One region of the Polaromonas sp. P3_B4 genome, then DNA from elsewhere that is predicted to be linked to it. Evidence: predicted binding sites of a transcription regulator. Region 1 holds the regulator's gene; each other region holds the start of a gene.
The links. Region 1 encodes sigma-54, which starts transcription at its own class of promoters, with help from an activator protein. Its sites were predicted from a motif close to TGGCANGNAANCTGCTTT; they were not measured.

Region 1 (5,282 bases):
GCATCTTGCCCGGCAGTTTGAGGTCGGGCGTGAGCACGTGAGCGGTCCAGCCGGCGTAGTTTTTCTTCCAGTGCGCGGCCAGTTGCGGAAAAAACTCCGTCGCTTCTTCGCCCCAGGCGTTTTGTGCCTGTTCGCGGCCGGGATTGGCAGAACGGTCGCGCGAAGTCTCGAAGGCGGGCTCTTCACGCGTGTCGCCCCGATCGCCGCTGTCCCGGTTCAGCGGCTGGCCAAATTCATCGATGGGTTGGTTGCGGTGGTCCTGCTGCACGCGTCCTTCGGCATGTCCTTGCTGGCGGCGCTGGTCGCGTCCCTGCAGGCCGGTGATGCCGGCCACGCCTGCCACATCGATCCGTTCGCCGTAAGGCGGGTTCACCAGCATCACGCCCGAAGGCGCAGGTGGCATACGCTGCAGCGCGTCGCCGCCGCGGAATTCCACCGCATTGGCCACACCGGCACGTTCGGCATTGCGCTCGGCAAAGTCAACCATGCGGAAAGACACGTCGCTGCCGAACACCGGCGCGGTAGGTTCGGTGATGGCGGCTTCGGCCTGGTCGAGCAGACCGTCCCAGACATGGCCCTGGAAAGGCAGGTACTTCTGGAAGGCAAAACGGCGGTTGATGCCGGGTGCGATGTTGCACGCGATCTGCGCGGCTTCAATCGCGATGGTGCCCGAGCCGCAGCAGGGGTCATAGAGCGGCACGCCTTCTTTGCAGAGCTGGTCCCAGCCGCTGGCGGCAATCATGGCGGCGGCCAGGGTTTCCTTCAGCGGGGCATCACCCTTGTCTTCACGCCAGCCGCGCTTGAAGAGCGGCTCACCCGAGGTGTCGATGTAGACCGTGACGGTGTCCGTCGTCAGGTGCACGTAGACGCGCACGTCGGGCCAGCGCGTGTCGACGCTGGGGCGCACGTCGTCGAACTTGGCGCGAAAGCGGTCGGCGATCGCGTCCTTGATCTTCAGCGCCGCGAAGTTCAGGCTTTGCAGCGGGCTGTGCTGGGCGGTGATCTCGACCTTGAAGGTCTGCTTGGGCGTGAACCAGATTTCCCAGGCCACGTTGGCAGCAGCGTTGTAGAGGTCTTGCTCACTGCGGTACTGGTTGTGCTGCAGTTCGATCAGTACACGCTGCGCCAGCCGGCTGTGCAGGTTGAGCTGCAACGCGTCGCGCCACGACGCCTGCAGCTGCACGCCGGCGCGCCAGGCTTTGCCGTCGATCCCGGTGACACGCTTGACCTCGGTGGCCAGCAGGGTTTCGACGCCTGCGGCGCACGGTAAAAACAATTGGAGTTGATTCATGACTGACTTTGAGGGACGGGCAGCGCGGCCTGATTGGGCGGCTAGAGTGATTTGCGCAGGTTGGCGGGCGCTATGCGCAGGGCTTCGCGGTACTTGGCCACGGTGCGGCGTGCGCATTCAATGCCCTGCTCCTTGAGCATTTCGGAAATCTGGTTGTCGCTGAGCGGTTTCTTGAGGCTTTCGGACGAGACAAATTGTTTGATGAGCGCGCGTACCGCCGTGCTGGAAGCATTGCCGCCGGTTTCGGTGCCGAGCGCGGAGCCGAAGAAATACTTGAGCTCAAAGGTGCCGAAAGGGGTGCCCATGTACTTGGCCGTGGTCACGCGGGAGATGGTGGACTCATGCAGGCCCAGCTCGTCGGCGATTTCGCGCAGCACCAGCGGGCGCATGGCGAGTTCACCGTGCGTGAAGAAATTTTTCTGCCGTTCCACAATCGCACTGCTCACGCGCAGGATGGTGTCAAAGCGCTGCTGGATGTTCTTGATGAACCAGCGGGCCTCCTGCAGGCGCTGCTGCAGCGCCTGGCCGCCCTGGCCCTTGTGCTGCTTGAGGGCATTGGCATAAATGTCGTGCACGCGCAGGCGCGGCATGACGTCGCCATTGAGCGAAACCTTGAAGCCCCGGCCCGACTTGATGACGATGACGTCGGGCACGATCAGGTTGCGCTCCACATTCACGAAGCGGCGCCCGGGCTTGGGATCGAGCCGGCCTATCACCGTGATCGCGCCCTTGATGGCGGCTTCGGTGAACCCACACAGGTGCGACAGGCGCTTGACATCGCGCTTGGCCAGCAGCTCCATGGGTTGCTTGCACATGGCAATGGCTGCGCGGGTTTCTTCGCAGTCCTTGCAGTCGAGCAGCTGCAGGCTCAGGCATTCCGCCAGGTTGCGCGCACCGACACCGGCAGGCTCCATGTGGTGCAGCAGCTTGAGCGCCATCGCAAAACGCTGCTCCAGTTCTTCCGCCTGCGCCATGTCATCTCTTGCAAGACCGGCCGCGAGCGACGCCAGGCTGTCTTCAAGGTAGCCGTCGTCGTTGAGCGATTCAATGAGGAAGTGCAGCGCGGCACGGTCTTCCTCCGACAGGCGCAAGCTCAGCGATTGCCGGTGCAGGTGGTCCTGCAGCGACTCATGGCTGCCCGTGAGGTCGGAGGCCTCGGCTTCGCTCTCTTCATTGTTGTTCTTGCGCGCCGGTGCGTCGCTTCCCCACTCGCTGTCGTCGGGCGTGGTTTCTACCGTGCCATCGCCTTCCCAGCTTTCCTCGAGCTTGGGCTCCGCACTGACTTCTGCGTCATTCGGGGCTGTAGCGCTAGTCTCGTCTGCGCCGCCAGCTATCGAATCCGTAGCAGATTCAAACTCGCGGCTGTCCTGGCTTACCGGCGTGTTGATGTGCTCCAGCCCAAACTCTTCGCGCACCGCCGTCTCTTCCGACACTTCCAGAAACGGGTTTTCGTCGAGCATCTGCTCGACCTCCTGGCTCAACTCAAGCGTCGACAGCTGCAACAGCCGGATCGACTGCTGTAGTTGAGGTGTCAGCGCAAGATGCTGCGAGACGCGGAGTGACAGACCTTGTTTCACTGGATTTTCAAACTTGCGGAAGGTTGAGGCAATACGTCTTTAACCAGCGGGCGCCGCGGAACTGGCTTTGCCAGGCCGCAGGCGCCGTCCCCGGAGGGGGAGAGGGAGCTACACGAAGTGAGCGACAACAGGGGGGAACCATGTTCTACATCTTGAAGTGTTCGCCGAGATAGACGCGGCGCACATCGGCGTTATTCACGATCTCGGACGGTGTGCCTTGCGCCAGCACGTGGCCGTCGCTGATGATGTAGGCGTGGTCGCAAATGCCCAGTGTTTCACGCACGTTGTGGTCGGTGATCAGCACGCCGATGCCGCGCGATTTGAGGAAACCGATGATGCGCTGGATTTCGATCACGGCAATGGGGTCGATACCGGCAAAGGGCTCATCCAGCAGGATGAAGCGCGGCTGGGTTGCCAGCGCCCGCGCGATTTCGACCCGGCGGCGCTCGCCGCCCGAGAGCGCCGGTGCCGGTGAATTGCGCAAATGATCTACCCGCAAATCCTGCAGCAGGGCGTCGAGCCGCGACTCGATGTCTGCGCGCCCCAGCGGTTTTCCGGTTTTGTCGAGCTGCAGCTCCAGCACGGCACGCACGTTTTCTTCCACCGTGAGCTTGCGGAAAATCGACGCTTCCTGAGGCAGGTAGCTCAGGCCCAGGCGGGCACGCAGGTGAATCGGCATGTGCTCGACCGACTCGCCGTCGATGGAAATTTCGCCTGCATCGGCGCGCACCAGGCCCACGATCATGTAGAACGAGGTCGTTTTGCCCGCGCCGTTGGGGCCCAGCAGGCCCACGACTTCGCCTTTTTGCACGGACAGCGAAACGTCCTGCACCACCTTGCGGCTGCCGTACGATTTTTGCAGACCTTGCGCAACAAGGCGGCTGGGGGTCAGGGCAGGAGCGGCCGGGGCCGCTGAAGTGTCAGTCACCACATCCATCTGTGCAGGTCTTTCTAGTTCTTTTCATTGCCCAGCGTCGTGCTGGGGCGCAGAACCGGGGCTGGGCCTGCGGGCGGTGCCGCAACGGGTGCCGAGGCTGTCGCGCGGGGTGACAGCATGGCGCGAACCCGCCCCGTGGGGTTGCTGGCCGTACGGTTTTGCGCGCCCCCATCCACGGTGAAGACGTCGGTGTTGTTGTCATAAACAATCAGGCTGCCGGTGGTTTCGTCCACCAGGGTGGCACCGTTGTAGCGGCGCACCACCGCCCGCTTGATGAACTTCACCAGGTCGGCGCGGCTGTCATATTCAATGCGTTCGCCTTCGCCTTCGATGTACTCGTCTACGCCGTCACGCTTTTTCCGGTAAAACGCCAGCTTGCCGGGCGCCGCGACGGACACCGCCTGCTGGTAGCCCTCGGGATCCTGCATGACGTCAACGCGCTCGCCGCGCACGATGGTCGTGCCCTTGGTGATCACCACATTGCCGGTAAAAACGCTGGTTTGCTTCAGGTCGTCATAACGCAGGGCATCTGCCTCCGCGTTCATGGGTTTGTCCCGATCAGCTTTTTCGGCAGCGGCCGGGAAAGCCGACCCCAGCGCCAGGATGACCGGCAGGATGAGGGAAAAAATGGGGTGTTTCATAAGGCACGAATCTTGCTGCTTGGTGTTGGGTCATTGTAGCCATGCCAGCTGCGGGAATGGCTTGCACGGGGAATATTAGGGGCATAAAAAAACCCGCCGGAAATCGGGCGGGTTTTTTGAGCCGGTGTTTGGCGCGGCGCACGGCCGCGGGCGCTTTCTTTATTTGGCCTTGCGGGATTGGGCGATCAGGTGATCTGTGACCTGCAGCGCGCGGGTCATGGTTTGGGTCTGGTCCGACGAGGTGTAATAACGCCCGGCGATACCCAGCGACGGCACGCCGGCCACTTTGTAGCTGTCCTGCAGCTGTGTGGCCTTGCGCGCCTTGGAGGCGACCGAAAAGGAGTTGTAGAACTCAACGAATTTGGCCTTGTTGAGGCCCTGCTTTTCAGCCCATGCAGCTATCAGCTCGGGCGTGTTAAGCGGTTGTTTTTCCACATGAATCGTGGCAAACACCTTCTTGTGAAGTTCCTCAATTTTTCCCATGGCCTCAAGCACGTAATACAGGCGCTGCTGAGGTTCGAAATCGGGCCGGAAGGACACTGGAACACGCCGCACGGACACGTCCTTGGGGATCTGCTTCATCCAGGCTTCGAATTGCGGCTCGAAGGCGTTGCAATGGGGGCAGTTGTACCAGAAGAATTCCACCACCTCGACCCGGCCGGCGGCGGCTTCGGTCGGCGCCGGCTTGTCCAGCGTCAGGTAATCCTCGCCGTCCTTGAAGGCCTTGGCCTGGGCTTGTGCCAGGGTGGGCAGGGCGGCGATGCCGCCCAGGGCGGCGGCTGAAAACGAAAACTCACGGCGTTGCATCAGATTTTTCTCCTGGAATGACAGAAATA
Region 2 (5,282 bases), on a different contig from region 1:
TCTGCCGGCCTGGAATGTCAACCCAATACAGCATTTGCTCGTCGGGATGCCAGAACGGCGATTCACCCAGTTCACTGGGTTGTGCAACAACGGTTTGCCATGTCATGCGGCGTTCCTTGAAAGGCTGAAAAGTGGATAGGCACCCAAGGTTAGCACCGGCAGGGCCACAGCCGGAAACGCCCCCGCAACCCAATCCCGGCGATCATGCAACGCCCACAAGGCACGCGCCAAAAAAAACAGCCCACCGGCTTGCGCCAGCGGGCTGAACATCCAAAGGAGATACTCAATCAGGGGGCTGCCCTGGGGCAGCCCGAATTCGTCTGACTATGAATTAACGGTTGTAGGCGGTCTCACCATGCGAGGTGATGTCCAGGCCTTCGCGTTCGTCTTCTTCGCTGACGCGCAGGCCGATCGTGAGGTCAACCACCTTGAAGGCGATGAAGGAAACCACACCGGACCAGACGATGGTGATCAGCACGGCCTTGGCCTGGATCCAGACCTGGCCGGCGATGGTGTAAGCGTCAGGCGTCACGGCCGTGGCGGTCACCCAGTCACCCACGAAGCTTGGGCCACCCAGGGCTGGCGAGTTGAAAACGCCGGTGAGCAGCGCGCCCAGAATACCGCCCACGCCATGCACGCCGAACACGTCGAGCGAATCATCGGCGCCCAGCAGTTTCTTCAGGCCGTTCACACCCCAGAGGCAGGCGAAGCCGGCGATCAGGCCGATGATCAGGCCGCCGCCGATGCCGACGTTGCCGGCTGCGGGCGTGATGGCCACCAGGCCGGCGACGGCGCCGGACGCTGCGCCCAGCATCGAGGCCTTGCCGCGCATCAGCGCCTCACCGACGCACCATGCCAGCACAGCGGCAGCGGTAGCACCCAGCGTATTGATGAAGGCCAGGGCGGCGAAGCCGTTGGCTTCCAGGGCGGAGCCGGCGTTGAAGCCGAACCAGCCCACCCACAGCAATGCGGCACCGACCATGGTTAGCGTGAGGCTGTGAGGGGCCATGGCTTCCTTGCCGTAGCCGATACGCTTGCCGATGCAGAAGGCGCCGACCAGGCCGGCGACAGCGGCGTTGATGTGCACCACAGTACCGCCCGCAAAATCCAGGGCGCCCATTTGCCAGATATAACCGCCCTTGGCGCTCATGGCGTCGGCGACTTCCTTGCCGGTGTAGGCGTCAGGGCCCATCCAGAACCAGACCATGTGGGCGATAGGTGCGTAGCTGAAGGTGAACCAGATTGCCATGAACAGCAGCACTGCGGAGAACTTGATGCGTTCGGCAAAGGCGCCGACGATCAGCGCGCAGGTGATGCCGGCAAATGTAGCCTGGAAGGCGGCGAACACGATCTCGGGGATCACGACACCCTTGCTGAAGGTGGCGCCATTGGCAAAGGTGCCCGCAACGTTGTCCCAGATGCCCTTCATGAAGAGCCGGTCGAAGCCGCCGAAGAAGGCGTTGCCTTCGGTGAAGGCCAGACTGTAGCCATAGATAAACCACAGCACGACGATCATCGAGAACGTCACCATGACCTGCATCAGGACCGACAGCATGTTCTTGCTGCGGACCAGACCGCCGTAGAACAGCGCCAGGCCGGGCACGGTCATCATGATGACCAGCAGCGTGGAAACCATCATCCAGGCGGTGTCGCCTTTGTTGGGAACGGGCGCAGCGGCAGCCGGTGCAGAGGCTGCTGCTGCAGCGGCGGGTGCTGTCGCTGCGGCAGGCGCGGCGGCGGAAGCAGCAGCTTCAGCCGGCTTGGCTTCTGCGGCGGAAGCGGCGGGTGCAGCTGCCGGGGCCTGCGCCATCACGGCGCCGGTCGTCAGCAGGCTCAGTCCCAGTACAAGGGAGGCAAGTAGTTTTTTCATGTCTATGTTCTCTTCGTTTTTTGGGGTAAGCCTTACAGCGCTTCCTTGCCGGTTTCACCGGTACGGATGCGCACGACCTGCTCGAGGTTGTAAACAAAAACCTTGCCGTCGCCGATCTTGCCGGTGCGGGCGGCGCCCTCAACCGCTTCAATCACGCGATCCACCAGCTCGTCGGAGACTGCTGCTTCGATCTTGACCTTGGGCAGAAAATCGACGACATACTCGGCGCCGCGGTACAGCTCGGTATGGCCTTTCTGGCGGCCGAAGCCTTTGACTTCAGTCACAGTAATGCCTTGCACGCCAATGCCGGAAAGCGCTTCACGCACTTCGTCCAGCTTGAACGGTTTAATGATGGCCGTTACGAGTTTCATTTTCAGGTTTCCTCCAGGGATGAATAGGGAAGCAGCATCGTCAAGCACCACCTCAGCCGGATTAAGGCTTTTGTACGAGTCATTGCTGATGGAGTCTCCGTAGAAGCTCCAAAGGTTGGCAACTTGCGTGGACTTCTTAGCAGGTAACGTGCCAAAGACGCTTTGCATGGATGACCGGCCTGCCCTTGAACTTCGAGCGAACCTCCGCGAATTGCGCCGGATATGATGCACCAATAAAGGGCAGTCAAGCGCACAATTTTGGAGCATAAAACCAAAAAGGCATCACCAAGCCTGTCTTTAGTGCACGGCGGTCTTCTGCAACGTTCGTTTCTGGGACGGTCAGCACCAGGAGATCGGCGGCAGGAATGCCACGGCGGATCCCGGCACTGACACAACCAGGCAAGTGCGCGGGACAAAAGTGAGTGCCGCTATCGGATGCAGTGGGGCACACCTTTCTGGTGAACCGGCGGGTGGCTTCCCTCGCTAGGCGATACTCGTCTTACGTGAAGGTCTGGTGCGCCTGCAACCCGGGATGGCCTCGGGTTCAGTTGTGATGCCGCCTCTGAGGGAGGGAGTTTCGAATGAGCTTGTCTTTAGTGCATAGCCGCGCCTTGTTGGGCCTGGAAGCAAGGCCGGTGCAGGTGGAGGTGCATCTTGCCAACGGTTTGCCCAGCTTTACGCTGGTCGGGCTTGCGGAAACGGAAGTCAAGGAAGCGCGTGAACGCGTGCGCTCGGCCATCCAGAACGCCGGACTGGAATTTCCCGCCAATAAACGCATTACGGTCAATCTGGCACCCGCCGACCTTCCCAAGGATTCCGGCCGGTTCGACCTGCCCATCGCGCTCGGCATCCTGGCGGCCAGCGGCCAGATCGACGCCCGCAAACTGGAAGGCTATGAGTTCGCCGGCGAGTTGTCGCTGGGCGGCGACTTGCGGCCCATTCGGGGAGCGCTTGCCATGAGCCTCGCCCTGGCGCGCCCGGAACGGCTGGCCGCCGAGAAGCTGCCGAAGCTGGTGCTACCGGAGGCCAGCGCCCAGGAAGCAGCGTTGGTCCCCGGCGCCGAAATCTTTCAGGCGCACCATTTACTCGATGTGGTGAGGCAATTTTTGCCGGGCGACACCCCGATCGAAGCAGGGGAAGGCTGGTCTCGCGTCAAGCCGATCGTGCCTTCGGGGCAGTCCCCGTATCCTGATCTGGCCGACGTCAAAGGCCAGGCGGCGGCCCGACGCGCCCTGGAAATTGCCGCGACCGGCGGGCACAGCGTACTGATGATGGGCGCCCCAGGCTCCGGAAAATCCATGCTGGCACAGCGCTTTGCGGGCCTTCTGCCGGCCATGACCACCGAAGAAGCGCTGGAAAGCGCAGCGGTGGCGTCATTGGGCGGCCGGTTCACGCTGGACAAATGGGCGATACGCCCCACCTGCGCGCCTCACCACACGGCCAGCGCCGTTGCGCTTGTCGGTGGTGGTTCCCCGCCGCGGCCTGGTGAAATTTCCCTGGCGCACCGCGGCATCCTGTTTCTGGATGAGCTTCCGGAGTTTCCGCGGGCAGCCCTGGAAGCCCTGCGTGAACCGCTGGAGTCCGGCACCATCACCATTTCGCGAGCCGCCCAGCGCGCCGAGTTCCCGGCGCGCTTTCAGCTGGTTGCAGCGATGAACCCTTGCCCCTGCGGTTACCTCGGCTCGAGCTTGCGGGCTTGCCGTTGTTCGCCCGAACAGGTGTCGCGTTACCAGGGCAAGCTCAGCGGCCCGCTGCTGGACCGCATCGACCTGCATGTTGAGGTGGGTGCGCTCGCAGCCGATGAACTGGTCAACGCGGCGCCGGGCGAGGCCACCGCCGTTATCAGGGCCCGGGTTGCCACGGCACGTGATCGTGCTATTGCCCGGCAGGGCACCACCAACCAGGCACTGGAAGGCCAGGCCATTGATGCGCAATGCCAGCTCGATGACGCGGCCGCGAAATTCCTGAACACAGCAGCAGCGCGGTTAGGGTGGTCAGGCCGCAGCATTCATCGCTGCCTGAAAGTGGCCAGGACGATTGCCGACCTCGCAGGCGCACAGGCCGTCCAGGTCGTCCACGTCGCGGAAGCCGTGCAGTACCGCCGGGCGCTCAAGGCAGCCCATTGACCGCCGCCGCACAACCGCGCGAAGGCCTGTTAATTTCAAACGTTCAATAGGTGGCAAGCACATTCAGGAACCAGCCCCGGCTGCGGTAAGACAGGTCGGTCAGGTCATCGGAATACTTGGTGAAGTTGTATCCCACCCCAACCTTCACCCCCTTGCCAAGGTGGCGATAGACACCGAGGAGCATGCCGGCTTTTGCATCCTGCGCCTCCGTGGCGCGCAGGTTGCGCCATTCAATCAGGGCGTCCCACTCCTTGACCAAGTGAAGATCCGCCCGGAAGATCAGAAGATCAGCACGGCTGGAGAACCACTCCCCGCCGGCAACCGGCATTTTCAGCTCGCCGATGCGGAACGCGTATTTGGCGCCGACGGAAAGCCACGGCTTCACGTCGTAAATCGTGTCGACGGAAAACACCTGGCTGCGCTGCGCGTAGTCGGCCGCCTGGCCCGAAGGGGTCAGCTGGCCCGCGGTCGGCACGTTGTGCAGGTTGGTGTACTTGAACAGGGTGTTCCAGCGGTCGTTGTCAACCGGCCGGTAGGCGCTGCCCAGCACAAACTCATGGTAGTTACCGTCGACAAAGGCCCCCTGGCTGTTGCTTGAACGCGAGACATTGAGCTTGCCCAGCACGCGCCAGGCAGGGTCCACCTGCATGCCCACTGTGTTGCGCATCAGCCAGGTGGTACGTTCGCCGGACACATTGCTCCGGTCGTTGCGCCACTCAAGATTACCGCCGTATTTCAGGCTGTCCTTTTTGTAGCCGACAGAGCCACCGAGCGCACGGCGCCTGAGGTCACCAGCCAATGGGTCGGACACGGTTCCGAACTCGACCTTGGCGCCCCAGTTCCAGCGGTCATTGGGCGACCAGTCCATGCCAAAGGCTTGCGTCAAGCTTTGCGGGCCGGCCCCATTGACTGCAC
Region 3 (5,282 bases), on a different contig from region 1:
CAGGTAGATGTGGCTGCGGCTGCTGCCGTGCACTTCGCGGACGATGGTGTAGCCGTCAAACTGCGTCCTGGCCTCCAGGATGGGCGGAAGCGGCAAGCCCGACAGCTGCTGGAGCAGCTCGCCGGCCTGCCTGTTGGGCAGCTCATCGACGCGGACAATCTGCGCCGTGAGGTTGTCGCCACTGCCTCGCTCCAGGGCTTTTTCAACGATGGATTTGGCGGCCATATCCAGCCCGCCAGGCTCGTCGGCACAGATGTGGATGAGGCCGGCCATGTCGTATTCGCTGACGTGTTCGTACACGCCGTCGGTGGCCAGAAGAAAGATGTCGCCCTGCTCCACCTGCTGGGTCTGGTAGTCAATCTCAAGCTGCGGCTTGAAGCCCAGCGCGCGGCCCAGATAGCTTTGGCCCTGGGAAATCCATACACGGTGGTCGCTGGTCAGTTGTTCCAGTGCCTTGCCGCGCAGGCGGTAAATGCGCGAGTCACCGACATGAAAAATATGCGCGGTGGTCGACTTGATGACCATGGCGCTCAGCGTGCACACATAACCTTTATCCTTGTCGTAGCGGTATTGGCTTTTCTGCGTCTGGGCATGCAGCCAGGAGTTGGTGGCGCTCAAGATCCGCTCGGCCGATGTCTTGACCGACCAGGCCTCCGAGGTGCAGTAATAGTCTTCAAGAAAACCAGTGACGGCGTACTGGCTGGCCACGTCGCTGACGGCGCTGCTGCTGATGCCGTCGGCCAGCGCAACGGCGATGCCCTTGGCGCTCAGTTGCGGCTCTTTAGGTACATAGATACCGTGGAAATCCTGGTTGGTTTCCTTGCGGCCCTTGTCCGAATACTGACCTGCCGATATCTTCAGTTCACTGGACATGTGGGGTACCGGCAAAGCCCCCGCGCATGCAAGATGCGCGAGGGCCTTTGTTTTGGAGGCGGATTATTTGAAAGAACGTGTCGGTCCGGTTTTAATGTGTGTGGCATACAGCGTCAAGCCGGTGAAGGCCAGGCCGCCCACCAGGTTGCCCAGCACCGTCGGAATTTCGTTCCAGATCAGGTAGTCCATGATGGTGAAATGCGCGCCCAGCAGCAGGCCGGATGGGAACAGGAACATGTTCACGATGGAGTGCTCAAACACCATGTAGAAGAACAGCATGATGGGCATCCACATCGCGATCACCTTGCCGCTGACCTGGGTGGAGATCATCGCACCCACCACGCCGGCCGACACCATCCAGTTGCACAACATGCCGCGCACGAAGAGCGTGAGCATGCCGTTCGCACCGTATTTCTGGTAGCCCAGCGTGCGGCTCTCGCCCACGATGCCGATAGCCTTGCCCACGGCGCTGGGCTCGGTCGAGAAGCCGTTGGTGACGTAGATGGCCATCATCACCGCCACCGTGAAGGCGCCCGCGAAGTTGCCGACGAACACCAGGCCCCAGTTACGCAGCACACCCTTGAGCGTGACGCCCGGGCGCTTGTCGATCAGCGCCAGCGGGCACAACACAAACACGCCGGTCAGCAAGTCGAAGCCGAACAGGTACAGCATGACAAAACCCACCGGGAACAGCACGGCGCCCAGCAGGGGCTGGCCGGTCTGCACGTTGATGGTGACGGCGAACCAGGCTGCCAGAGCCAGGATGGCGCCGGCCATGTAGGCCCGGATAACGGTGTCGCGGGTGGACATGAAGATTTTGGATTCACCCGCATCCACCATCTTGGTCACAAATTCCGAAGGCACTAAATAAGCCATACGATCCCTCTAAGTCCTGTTTTGCCAAAAAAAAATCCACTTCGAGATCTTCAAAAAGATTTGAAGACCGAAGTGGACGACGTTATCCATTCAGATCGATGGGCACTGCGAAGCTTGCCGTACCCTGCGCAGGCCTTCGTTAGCCTGACCTGATGGATGCAAGCACATACCGTGCCGCTAACAAAACACCGCGAATCCGGGCTTGCCGACGCTTTAGCGACGCTTTTACCCGTCGTTTTGGCACTGCGAAGGGAGTGACTGCCCCAAATTTGTGCATCGAGGTGTCCATCTTTAAATATTTTGGTGCCAGCTGGGCCACTGCCGGATACAGGCGCTAAGGCGCAAGCCGCTGCGCAAAGAACGCCAGGATCTCGTCACGCGCCGCCAGTGTGGGCTGGCCCGCCTCGTCGATCAGGTGGGCGGTGACCACGCTGTGCGGTGTCTTCACGTGCGCCGCAAAGAACGGCGGCACGTCGGGGTTGGCGGCGCTGTCGGGCAGCACGCGGCCCACAAAGCGGTCGCCCAGCGCCTCGGCATAGGCCGCAAAGCGCTGGGCCCTGCAAAAGCTGTCGCCTTCAAACCGATAGGCCAGCACCGTGAGGTTCTCGCGGTCCAGCCGCTGGCGGACGGCCTTGATGTCCGCAGGCGAAATTTCGATGCCGGCCGGATCATTGAGCGGCAGCGACGGCTGGCACAGCACCGGCGCCAGCATGGCAGGCTCCAGCATCATCGTGAGGGCGAAATTACCCGTCCAGCACATGCCGATGGCGCCCACGCCGGGGCCGCCGCACTCGTCATGCGCCAGCCTTGCCAGTGCCCGCAGCCACTGCGTGGCCGGGCTGGCCTGGTTGGACGCGAACGCGCGGAACTCGGCGCTGACACAGGCGCGCTGAAAGATGGCCGCGCCTTCATCGGCACGCGGCACGGCGCCGTCGCGGCCAAAGAGCGACGGCATGTAGACGGTAAAACCTGCGTCGCGCACCCAACGGCTGAAGCGCGCCACGTGCGGGCTGATGCCGGGCATCTCGGTCATGACGATCACGGCCGGGCCTGTACCCATGAGGTAGACCTTCCTGGTGATGCCGTCGAGCGTGATCTCGCGCTGGGTGAAATCCTCGAGGGAGTCGTCTTCGGTCAGCTTGCGCGTTGTCATCGGTGTCCTTGCTTTGCGAACGGTGGGAGCAATGGCGTCCGTGGAATTCATGGAACAGATGAATTTGGCACCGCACGCGCGTAAACTCCCAGTGTCTATTTCGACATGTTTAAGGCCTTTTCAGCCAATGCGAGATTTCACCCTCCTGCTGCTGCCGGGCACCTTTGCCACCGGCGTGGCGGCCACGCTCGATATCCTGCAGGCCGCGTCTGCCCTCGCGCCGCGCATGAAGCTGGCGCGCCCCACCTGGCGCGTGTTGTCAGCCACCGGCGGCCCGGTGCCGCTGAGCTCGGGCCTTCACATAGACACCGCGGCCCTGCCCCGGCGCTACCGGCCCGATGCTGCCACCTGGATCGCGCCGGGCCTGGGCCTGGACAACCCGCAGGCCCTCAACACCGGCTTGGCCACCGCAGACGCGCAACGCGTGATTCAGGCCGTCGCCGCGCATGCTGCGCACGGTGGCCGTGTTGCGGCGTCGTGCTCGGCGGTTTTTTTGCTTCAGGCGGCCGGTGTGCTGGCCGGGCGCCGGGTCACCACCTCCTGGTGGCTGGCGCAGGAGCTTCGAAGGCGGGAGCCGGCCTGTACCGTCAATGCCGACCGGATGGTGTGCGCCGACGGCCCGGTGAGCACCGCAGGTGCCGCCTTTGCGCAAACCGACCTGATGCTGCATTTGCTACGCGAGCAGTTCGGGGTAGCCCTGGCCGAGGCTGTAGGACGCATCCTCTTGATCGACGGGCGGCAGGCGCAAGCGCCTTTTGTGGTGCCGGCCATGCTCTCCAGCGGCAACGCACTGGTGGCCCGCCTGGTGGCGCGCATCGAATCCGCCCTGCCCAGCCCACCGAGCGTGGAGGCACTGGCAAACGAATTCGCGATGTCGCAGCGAACGCTGTCACGCCATGTGCGTGAAGCCACGGGCAAGAGCACGATGGCGCTGGTGCAAAGCGTTCGGCTCAATCGCGCGCGGATGCTGATTGAGTCCAGCCGGATGACCATCGAACGCGTGGCCGAGCAAGTGGGCTACGAAGATGCCACGGCGCTCCGGCGCATGATGCACAAGGCGGCGGGCGCCAACCCGAGCCGATACCGGGCGGCGGGGTTAAGAGCTTGAGAGCCCGGCGATTCAGGTGAGGGCCTGCCTGGACTCCATCAACTTCACCAGAGCCCACAGCACCCGGTTCGCCGGCGTGGCCACACCCAGCGCTTCACCGCGCCTGACGACCAGCCCGTTGAGGTAGTCGATCTCAGTGGGTTTGCCGCGCGCCAGGTCTTGTGCGGTGGATGACAACTGGTTGGGCATGCTGCCGGCCAGTTTGTCCACGGCCAGGTGCATGTCGCCCTGCACCTGCACGCCTTCGGCCTCTGCCACGGCCAGGCATTCGGCCACCACGTCGCGCATGACGTCTTTCACGCCCTCGCCTTGCACGGTTTTGCCGTACGGCAGCTGCGCGATGGCCGAGACGGCGTTGTAGGCGCAGTTGAGGATGAGCTTGGCCCACAACGCGCCGCGCACGTTGCTGGAGATTTCAACCGGCACACCGGCTGCGATGAAGGCCTGGGCCACGGCCTCGCTCCGGCTGGCCGGCTCAATCACCAGCTCGCCGCGGCCGTGGTGCCTGACGTGGCCGGGGCCGGCCATTTCGGTGGCCACGTACACCACGGCGGCCGCCACGGCGTGCTGCGGCAGCACGGTGCGCAGGCGGTCGGCGTTGTCCACGCCGTTTTGCAGGCACAGCACCAGCGCATCCGGTGCCAGGTGCGGCCGGATCAATGCACCGGCCGCTTCGGTGTCGGTGGATTTCACGCAGAACAGCACCAGGTCGGCGCCCTGCACGGCGGTGGGTTCGCTGCTGGCGGCCAGGCGCACGTGTTCGTCGAAAGTGCGGGTTTCCATGTGCAGGCCGTCACTCTGGATGGCGTCAGCATGCCGGGGCCGGGCGATCAGCACCACGTCAAGCCCGGCACGGGCCAGCATACCGCCGTAATAACAACCAACGGCGCCTGCGCCCATCACGGCGACTTTGAGGGATTGGGTCATGGGGGTCTTTGCCTTCGGTGAGATGCAGATACGGAAACGGAAAAAGGAATTGTGGGTGAAGTCTGCCGCCCCTGCAGGCGGCCGGGCCTCTTGGAAACCTATTCGCGGTCTACACGGGGCCGCCGGCAAAGCGCCGGGCCAGCTGGTCGCGCTCGAAGGCCTCGACGACGAAGTCGATAAACACCCGCGTCTTGGCGGGCATCTGGCTGCGCGTGGCGTAGTAAATCGAGATCGCGCCGGCATCGACATACCACTGCGGCAGCACCCTGACGAGCTCGCCGCGCTCCAGCAAAGGCAGCACATCGGGCAAAGCCACGAGCGCTACCCCCAGACCCAGCAGCGCCG

Region 2: the regulator sigma-54 is predicted to act here: its motif matches at 2,378-2,395, upstream of glnK (P-II family nitrogen regulator).
Region 3: the regulator sigma-54 is predicted to act here: its motif matches at 1,909-1,926, upstream of AC1DVV_RS07280 (formate/nitrite transporter family protein).

Annotation. Positions count from the first base shown of each region.
Region 1 covers NZ_JBFUGQ010000004.1:77,724-83,005, reverse strand. Annotated here, with positions in the region: gene AC1DVV_RS21730 (THUMP domain-containing class I SAM-dependent RNA methyltransferase) at 1-1,291, opposite strand, end outside; gene AC1DVV_RS21725 (RNA polymerase factor sigma-54) at 1,333-2,868, opposite strand; gene lptB (LPS export ABC transporter ATP-binding protein) at 3,014-3,805, opposite strand; gene lptA (lipopolysaccharide transport periplasmic protein LptA) at 3,820-4,446, opposite strand; gene AC1DVV_RS21710 (thiol:disulfide interchange protein DsbA/DsbL) at 4,606-5,253, opposite strand.
Region 2 covers NZ_JBFUGQ010000003.1:83,934-89,215, forward strand. Annotated here, with positions in the region: gene AC1DVV_RS20115 (SMP-30/gluconolactonase/LRE family protein) at 1-106, opposite strand, end outside; gene AC1DVV_RS20120 (ammonium transporter) at 332-1,870, opposite strand; gene glnK (P-II family nitrogen regulator) at 1,903-2,241, opposite strand; gene AC1DVV_RS20130 (YifB family Mg chelatase-like AAA ATPase) at 2,823-4,367, shown strand; gene AC1DVV_RS20135 (OmpA family protein) at 4,411-5,282, opposite strand, start outside.
Region 3 covers NZ_JBFUGQ010000001.1:1,516,868-1,522,149, forward strand. Annotated here, with positions in the region: gene AC1DVV_RS07275 (bifunctional protein-serine/threonine kinase/phosphatase) at 1-873, opposite strand, end outside; gene AC1DVV_RS07280 (formate/nitrite transporter family protein) at 937-1,749, opposite strand; gene AC1DVV_RS07285 (dienelactone hydrolase family protein) at 2,084-2,902, opposite strand; gene AC1DVV_RS07290 (GlxA family transcriptional regulator) at 3,030-4,010, shown strand; gene AC1DVV_RS07295 (ketopantoate reductase family protein) at 4,023-4,937, opposite strand; gene AC1DVV_RS07300 (LysR family transcriptional regulator) at 5,047-5,282, opposite strand, start outside.